2 regions of the Pseudoclavibacter sp. VKM Ac-2888 genome follow, and region 2 is predicted to be linked to the other one. Evidence: predicted binding sites of a transcription regulator. Region 2 holds the regulator's gene; the other holds the start of a gene.
What was found. The regulator HspR, encoded in region 2, represses chaperone genes until heat shock. The targets are predictions, from matches to a motif close to AAGTTGAGTCNNNNNGACTCAACTT.

Region 1 (4,207 bases), 130 kb from region 2:
CAGAGCGCTCGTCGAGTTGGCGGTGAGCACGCCGAAGCCCTTGAACGTGAGGCCGTTGACGTTCTCTGCGGCTGCCGCGACATCTGCGCCGTCCACGGTCACCGAGACGGGATCCGATCCCGCGGCCTGCGCGGACGTGGGGGCGACGAGAACCGGCGCGATCATCGCCACCGCCGTGGCCGCGATGAATGCCAGACTCATCCGCCGCCTGCGGACCCTGCTCGTGCTCGTGACTCGACCGAGCCGATGGTCCTGAGGCATGTGCGCTCTCCGTTCTGTGCGCTGTCCGCGCGGGCTCGTTCGTTGAGTGCGCGGCGGGCACGACTGTGTGCTTCCGAGCTGATCTTGAAGTGGGGTCGGCGAAAAGGCCAGCAAAGCGAACAGAACCGTTCATGCTCGACGCGATGCGAACATGTCTGTACGCTCGGATCCGTGGACGACATGCCGCCGTTCGGTCTCCTGCGTCGAGAGCGGATCCTCAACGAGCTGCGGCGGGCAGGATCCGTCCGCGTCGCCGCGCTCGCGCGGCAGCTCGAGGTGTCCGAGCTCACGATCCGCCGCGACATCACGCACCTCTCCGATCGCGGTCTCCTGACCAGAGTCCACGGCGGCGCGACCCTGCGGAGCCGCCTCGACACCTCGGTGCCATCGGTCGCCGCACAGGCGACCGCGATTCGCTTCAGGGTCGGCATGGTCACCCCGTCGCTGAGCTACTACTGGCCCCAGGTGATCGTCGGCGCACGGGCCGCGGCCACGGACCTCGGCGTGCAGCTCGTGCTCAGGGGTGCCAGCTACTCCGTCGATGATCAGCGCAGGCAGATCTCCTCCCTCGTCGAATCGGGCGGCCTCCACGGCATCATCGCCGCACCGGAGACGGGCGGTGCAGACGGACGGGCGCTGCTGCACTGGCTGGAGTCCCTCCCGGTGCCCGTCGTGCTCGCTGAGCGCCACGCCTCCTCCGTCGCCGCGCTCACGAGCCTCGAATGGGTCACCACGGACCACGTCTTCGGCGGCTCCCTCGCCGCCGACCACCTCGCAGTGCTCGGGCACCGCCGGGTCGGCATCCTCACCTCGACCGGCTCCCCGACCTCCGCGCAGCTCCGGCAGGGGTGGAGCGGTGCCGTCACGGAGCTCGGCCTCGAATCGGTGGTCGACGTCGACGCGAACCTCGACGAGATGGACGGGCTGTCGCGGGAGGCGTTCATCGCTCGAGTGCTCGATGATTGCCGCCGGGCATCTGCGACGGCCCTGCTCATCCACTCCGACCCTCAAGCGGTGCTCGTGCAGCAGTACGCCCGCGATCACGGCTGGTCGATCCCCGACGACCTTGCCGTCGTCGCCTACGACGACGAGGTGGCGCAGAACGCCGAGCCGCCCATCACGGCGCTGCGTCCTCCCAAGCAGCACATCGGGCGGCTGGCCGTCGAGACGATGGTGTCGCGCCTCGAGGAGGGTCCCCGTCGACCGGTGCAGCGCACGCGTGTCCTCCCCGTGCTGCACGCTCGGAGCTCCACCGCGGCGCGCTCCTGACCGTCAGCCGCGCATCCCCGTCGCGCGTTCGTGGTCGATGAGCGCCTGCCGGACGGCGATGTCGTCAGCGTGCCCCGCGAGCTTGCCGCTGGCTTGGACGATGCGGTGCACGGGCACGAAGAGGCCCACGAGGCAGGCGCCGCACGCGCTCGCGGCGGCGCGGGCGGCGCGTGGATGCCCGGCGATGGTCGCGACGTCGCCGTAGCTCGCGAGGGTGCCGGGTTCGACGAGCCTGGCCGCCCTCCACATGGCGCGGCGCAGCTCGGTGCCGTCCTGGTGGACGTCGATGGCGTCGAGGAGAGACGGGTCGCCGTCATCGAAGGCTCGGACGGCGGCGAGTGCGGCGTCGGCGTCATCGAGCTCCTGCACCTCGAGGAGCTCGGATCGGCGGCCGAAGACCGCGTAGGCGAGCGAGTTCGGGCTCCCGAATCCTGAGGCGCGCACGGCCTCCGACGGCCCGGCCTTGACGATCGAGAATCGCTCGCCGAGCAGCTCGACGCTGCCGACGCGGAGTGCGTTGACGTCGAGCGGCGACTCTTCGGGTGCTTCTGGCATAACAGGAACTCTGCCACGTTAGGAGAAGTCCTGGTCAGAGGCGGTGCGGAGGCGTCGAGGTTGCGCTGGGAGTTGGCTGAGCCACCCAGCTTTGGGTGGTGTTATTCCGTCTCGGAATCTAAACTTGAGCCATTCCGACTCAACTTTTGATCCATCTGGGTCGGAAGCAACTTTGACGAAGGAGCCCCATGGCAAACATGCAAGGCGCTCAGGCACCAGACGAAGAGGCCAAGAGCGCACTCGAACAGTACGGAATCAACCTCACCGACATCGCCCGCTCGGGCAAGCTCGACCCGGTCATCGGCCGCGACTCCGAGATCCGACGCGTCAGCCAGGTGCTGACCCGGCGCACCAAGAACAACCCAGTGCTCATCGGCGAACCCGGCGTCGGGAAGACCTCGGTCGTCGAGGGCCTCGCCCAGCGCATCGTCGCCGGCGACGTCGCCGAATCCCTCAAGGACAAGGAGCTCGTCAGCCTCGACATGTCGGCGCTCATCGCGGGCGCCAAGTACCGCGGCGACTTCGAGGAGCGGCTCAAGGCCGTCCTCAAGGAGATCACCGAATCCGACGGGCGCATCATCACGTTCATCGACGAGCTCCACACCCTCATGGGTGCTGGGGGCGGAGAGTCGAGCATCTCGGCAGCGAACATGCTGAAGCCCATGCTCGCTCGTGGCGAGCTGCGCCTCATCGGCGCGACGACACTCGACGAGTACCGCCAGTTCATCGAATCGGATGCGGCGCTCGAGCGACGCTTCCAGCAGGTGTTCGTCGGTGAGCCAAGCGTCGAGGACTCGATCGCGATCCTCCGCGGTCTGAAGGAGCGGTACGAAGCGCACCACAAGGTGTCGATCGCCGACCAGGCGCTCGTCGCCGCAGCCGCGCTCTCGAACCGCTACATCACGGGCCGGAAGCTGCCAGACAAGGCGATCGACCTCATCGACGAGGCGGCCTCGCGCCTGCGGATGGAGATCGACTCCTCGCCGGTCGAGGTCGACACCCTCCAGCGGCAGGTCGACCGTCTCCGCCTCGAGGAGCTCGCGCTCAAGAAGGAGCACGACGACGCCTCGCGGCAGCGCCTCGCCACGCTCCGTGCCGACCTCGACACGAAGAACGCGCGCCTCGGCGAGCTGAAGGAGCGCTGGAGCATCGAGCGGGCATCCCTCAACCGCATCGGCGAGCTCCGCGAGGAGCTCGACAACATCCGCGTGCGCGCCGACCGTGCGCAGCGCGAGGGCAACCTCGAGCTCGCCTCCCGGCTGCTCTACGGGGAGCTCCCCGGCATCCAGAAGCAGCTGCACGAGGCTGAGGCCACGGAAGGCGGCGGGCCCAAGCTCGTCAACGACCACGTCACCGCCGAGGACATCGCGGGGGTTGTGGCCGCGTGGACCGGCATCCCCGTGGGCAGGCTGCTGCAAGGCGAGATGGAGAAGCTCCTCCACCTCGAGGCCGAACTCGGCAAGCGACTCGTCGGGCAGGAGAAGGCCGTGGCGACGGTCGCGGATGCGATCCGCCGCACGCGCGCGGGCATCGCGGACCCCGACCGCCCCACGGGCTCCTTCCTCTTCCTGGGTCCCACCGGAGTCGGGAAGACGGAGCTCGCGCGAGCGCTCGCCGAGCTGCTCTTCGACGACGAGAAGGCCATGATCCGCATCGACATGTCCGAGTACGGGGAGAAGCACTCCGTCGCCCGGCTCGTCGGCGCCCCTCCCGGGTACGTCGGCTACGAGCAGGGCGGGCAGCTCACCGAGGCCGTCAGACGCAGGCCGTACTCGGTCGTGCTGTTCGACGAGGTCGAGAAGGCGCATCCCGAGGTCTTCGACATCCTCCTGCAGGTGCTCGACGACGGGCGCCTCACCGACGGCCAGGGACGCACGGTCGACTTCCGCAACGTCATCCTGATCCTCACCTCGAACCTCGGCTCGCAGTACCTCATCGACCCGCTCCTCACCCCCGAGGATCGGGAGGAGAGCGTCATGGCGGCCGTCCGGCACTCGTTCAAGCCGGAGTTCGTGAACCGACTCGACGACATCGTCGTGTTCAGCGCCCTCTCGCAGGATGAGCTGGCGCAGATCGTGGCGCTGTACATCGAGCGGCTGCAGCGCAGGCTCGGCGAGCGTCG
Region 2 (4,207 bases):
CCGAGGACGTCGGTCTGACGAAGGGACCCCGCCGCCGCACGCAGGGGCTGCGGCGCGAGGAGGTCGCTGCACTCAGCGACATGTCGGTCGACTACTACAGTCGCCTCGAGCAGAGCCGCGGCCCCCAGCCTTCGGAGCAGATGCTCGCCGCCATGGCGCGTGGCCTGCGGCTGACGGCCGCGGAACGCGACCACCTCTTCCACCTCGCCGGCCACCAGGCACCTCGCCGCGCCATCGGCGGCGAGCACGTGGCCCCCGGCCTCATGCGCATCCTCGACCGCCTGGCCGACACCCCGGCGCAGGTCATGACGGCCATGGGCGAGACGCTTGTGCAGACACCGGCCGCGCGCGCCCTCTTCGGCGACGAGACCCGCTTCGTCGGCAACGCCCGCAGCGTCGTCTACCGCTGGTTCACGGCGCCCGGCGCCCGCGACGTCTACCCGTCGGCCGACCACGAGAAGCTGTCTCGAGCATTCGCCGCGGATGCTCGCGGCTTCGTCGCCCAGCAGGGTCCAGGCTCTCGAGCGCAGCGGGTCGTGGATGCGCTCCTCGCCGAGAGCCCGGAGTTCGCCGCAATCTGGGCCGACCACGAGATCAACGCGACGCACGAGCTCGAGAAGCGAGTGCAGCATCCCGAGCTCGGGGCCATGGAGGTGCACTGCCAGTTCCTCATCGACCCCGCGCAGCACCAGACGCTGCTCGTGCTGACGGCCACGCCTGGCACAGAGAGCTACGACCGACTGCAGCTGCTCTCGGTCATCGGCACGCAGCGCCTCACCGCCGACGCCTGACTCAGGCGCCCGGCGTCCGGCACCCGACGACTGGCGTCCGACGTCCGACATCCGGCGTCCGGCGTCCGGCGTCCGAACACCCGCGCCCGTCGTCCGGCGTCCGAACACCCGCGCCCGGCGCCCTGCACCCGAACGCGCGCGCCCAGGCCGTGGAGTTGTGGCTTGTTGCTGCTGCGCGACGTCGCCACGACGTCACGCCACAACTCTGCGGTGGCCGTGACCCTGCTCGGGGCGGGGCGGGGCGGGGCGCATGCTTTCGGCGCATTCGCTGTGTCGGTACACAGTGGATGCGCATGCGTGGCACCTAGCCTGGCGGCGCCGTCGGGGATACAGCTCCGGCGGCCGACGACTGCCGCGGGCGAGCGACGTCACGCGGACAACCAGACGACAAAGGAGTTGCGACATGACAGATTTCACCGGACGCTCAGTGGTCATCACCGGCGGCGCGGGCGGCATCGGCGCGGCGACAGCTGAGGAATTCCTCAAGCTGGGCGCACGCGTGGCCCTGGTCGACCTCTTCCCGGAGCCCCTCGAGGCCGCGCGCGAACGCCTCTCGGCGCACGGCGAGGTCATCGCGATCGCCGCGGATGTCACCGACGAGGCCGACGTCGAGCGCTACGTCGCCCAGACCGTCGAGGCGTTCGGGACGATCGACGTGTTCTTCAACAACGCGGGCATCGAAGGCGCCGTCGGCCCGCTCACGGAAGCGAGCGTCGACAACTACGAGAAGGTCTTCGCCGTCAACGTGCGCGGCGTCTTCCTCGGCATGAAGCATGTCCTCAAGGTCATGACCGAGCGCGGCAGCGGCAGCATCATCAATACGTCCTCGGAGGCGGGCCTCGACGGGGCGCCCGGCGTCTCCGCCTACGTCGCGTCGAAGCACGCCGTGGTCGGCTTCACGAAGTCCGCCGCGCTCGAGGTCGCCCCGAGCGGGGTGCGGGTCAACAGCATCCACCCGTCCGGCGTGAACACGCAGATGGTGCGGCGACTGGAGGAGGGCTTCGGCGGCGGCGACACGGAGGCGGCGAAGGCCGGGTTCCAGGCCGCAATCCCGATGGGCCGCTACGCCGAGCCGCTGGATATCGCTCGGGTCGTCGTGTTCCTCGGCTCCGACGAGGCGTCGTTCGTGACCGGCGCGCAGTGGCGCGTCGACGGCGGCAACGGAGCCCGCTAACCCCGCGCGCCGCACCCCGCGCGCCGCACCCGCACCCACCCCGACGCGAAGAGGTCAGTTTCGCCCCATCCTGGGCCTCAGGATGGGGCGAAACTGACCTCTTCGGCGCTCGAGACGCGGGTGGTTCGGCGGAAGGCGCGGCGCGGGGCGCGGGAGGCGGGATGCGGCGCGGGCTTACGCGTCCGGCGGCCGCTTGGCGCGGGAAGCGCGCGTACGCGGTGCCGAGGCTTTCGCGCGGGTTCGCTTCGGGCGCCGCTCGTCGGCGTCGGCGTCGGCTTCGGCCTCGGCATCGTGGATGCGCGCCGGCCGCCACACGACGACCTCGGTTCGGCGGGCCGTGCGGCGACCGTGGGCGAGGGGCACGACATCGCCGCGTTCCCCGGCCGCGAAGATGCGACCACCGAGCCTCGTGAGGCGCTCGTCGGCGAGTTCCGCCTCGAGCGCCCGGACGCGGCGGCGCAGTCCCAGCACCTCGCGCTGCAGCTCGAGCACGCGGGCGATGCCCTCGAGGCTCACGCCCTCGTTCGACAGCACCGCGATCTCCCGCAGCTGCGCGACGTCGCGAAGCGAATACCGCCGCACGCGCCCGGCCGTGCGCCGAGGCGTGACGAGGCCCATCCGGTCGTACTGGCGAAGCGTCTGCGGGTGCATGTTCGCGAGCTCCGCCGCCATGGCGATCGCGAAGATCGGGGCGTCCTCGTCGAGGTCGGAGGGGAATGCCATGGGCGTCCCCTACCTGCCTTGGCGCGCGAGACGCAGCAGGTCCTCGCGGGGGCTCTCGTCTCCGGATGCGGCGACGAAGTCGGCGAGCGCCTTCTCCTGCGCGCTCGACAGGTGATTCGGCACGGCCACCTCGAGGTGCACGAGCAGGTCGCCCTTGCCCTTCTTCGACTCGATGCCCCTGCCCTTCACGCGGAGCGTCTTCCCGTTCGGCGTGCCCGGCGCGACCTTGACGCGCACGGTCTTGCCGTCGACGGTCGGCACCTCGATGGTGGCGCCGAGGACTGCCTCAGCGAAGGAGACCGGCACGGTCACCTCCAGGTTGAGGCCCGAGCGCGTGAAGACGGGGTCGGGTCGCACGGCGACGGTGAGGATGAGGTCTCCGGCTTCGCCGCCGTTCGGGCTCTGCCCGCCCTTGCCGCGGAGGCGGATCTTCTGCCCGTCCTCGACGCCGGCGGGAACGCGGACCTTCACGACCCGCCCATCCTGCCCCTGCAGCTCGACCGTGTCGCCGTGGATGGCGGTCATGAAGCTGAGCGTCGTGGATGCGCTCTGGTCGCGCCCCTTCTGCGGTCCGGTCTGGAACCCGGCAGGCCCGCCGGCACCTCCGCCGAAGCTGCCTGCCCCGAAGCCGCCGCCACCACCGCCGAACATGGAACCGAGGAGGTCCTCGAAGTCGGCGTTCGACGCGCCGCGGCGTCCGCCGCCACCGTTGAACATGCCTCCGAAGACGTCCTCGAAGCCCGCGCCCCCTGGGCCGCCTGGCCCCTGCTGGAAGCGGGCGCCCGAGCCCATGGCGCGCATCTGGTCGTACTCGGCGCGGTGCTCTGGGTCGGAGATGACCGAGTAGGCCTCGGAGATCTCCTTGAACTTCGCCTCTGCGGCAGTGTCGCCCGGGTGCGAGTCAGGGTGATACTGACGCGCGAGCTTCCGGTACTGCTTCTTGAGGTCTTTTTCGTCTACGTCCTTCGATACGCCGAGCACCGCGTAGAAGTCCTTGTCAAACCAATCCTGACTGGCCATATGGTCCTTCTGTTCCTAGGGATGAGCACGTGTCTTCCGGATGAAGACAGGAGGGGGCCCGCAGCTGCGGTGCCCCCTCCCGTGTTCGATCGGGCGGATGCGCCGATCGCGGTGCTTATGAAGCGGGTACGAAGACGGCTGCCTTCGCGACGCGGACGACGCGCTCGCCGATGGTGTAGCCGCGTTCGACGACGTCAGCGATCGTGTCGCTCGTGACCTCGGGGTTCGGCAGCTGTGCGATGGCCTCGTACCGCTGGGGGTCGAAGGCCTCTCCGGCTTCACCGTAGGCGGTGAGGCCGAGGCGCTCGACTGCGGTGCGCAGCTTGTTCGCGATGACGGCGACCGGGGTGTCTTCGATGAGGTCGCCGTGCTTCTGGGCACGGTCGAGGTCGTCGAGGACGGGGAGGAGGGACCGGAGCACTTCCGCCTTGGTGGCGTCGTAGGCCTCGGTCTTCTCGCGGTCGGTGCGGCGGCGGTAGTTGGCGTACTCCGCCTGGAC

Region 1: ITJ61_RS11425 (ATP-dependent Clp protease ATP-binding subunit) is a predicted target of HspR. The motif match lies at 2,207-2,231, and genes of this name have one in related genera.

What each region holds. Positions count from the first base shown of each region.
Region 1 covers NZ_JADKSM010000001.1:2,421,016-2,425,222, reverse strand. The annotation lists gene ITJ61_RS11440 (fibronectin type III domain-containing protein) at 1-201, opposite strand, end outside; gene ITJ61_RS11435 (substrate-binding domain-containing protein) at 442-1,530, shown strand; gene ITJ61_RS11430 (methylated-DNA--[protein]-cysteine S-methyltransferase) at 1,534-2,085, opposite strand; gene ITJ61_RS11425 (ATP-dependent Clp protease ATP-binding subunit) at 2,274-4,207, shown strand, end outside.
Region 2 covers NZ_JADKSM010000001.1:2,549,330-2,553,536, forward strand. The annotation lists gene ITJ61_RS12015 (helix-turn-helix transcriptional regulator) at 1-791, shown strand, start outside; gene ITJ61_RS12020 (SDR family NAD(P)-dependent oxidoreductase) at 1,195-1,965, shown strand; gene ITJ61_RS12025 (heat shock protein transcriptional repressor HspR) at 2,140-2,688, opposite strand; gene ITJ61_RS12030 (DnaJ C-terminal domain-containing protein) at 2,698-3,708, opposite strand; gene ITJ61_RS12035 (nucleotide exchange factor GrpE) at 3,824-4,207, opposite strand, start outside.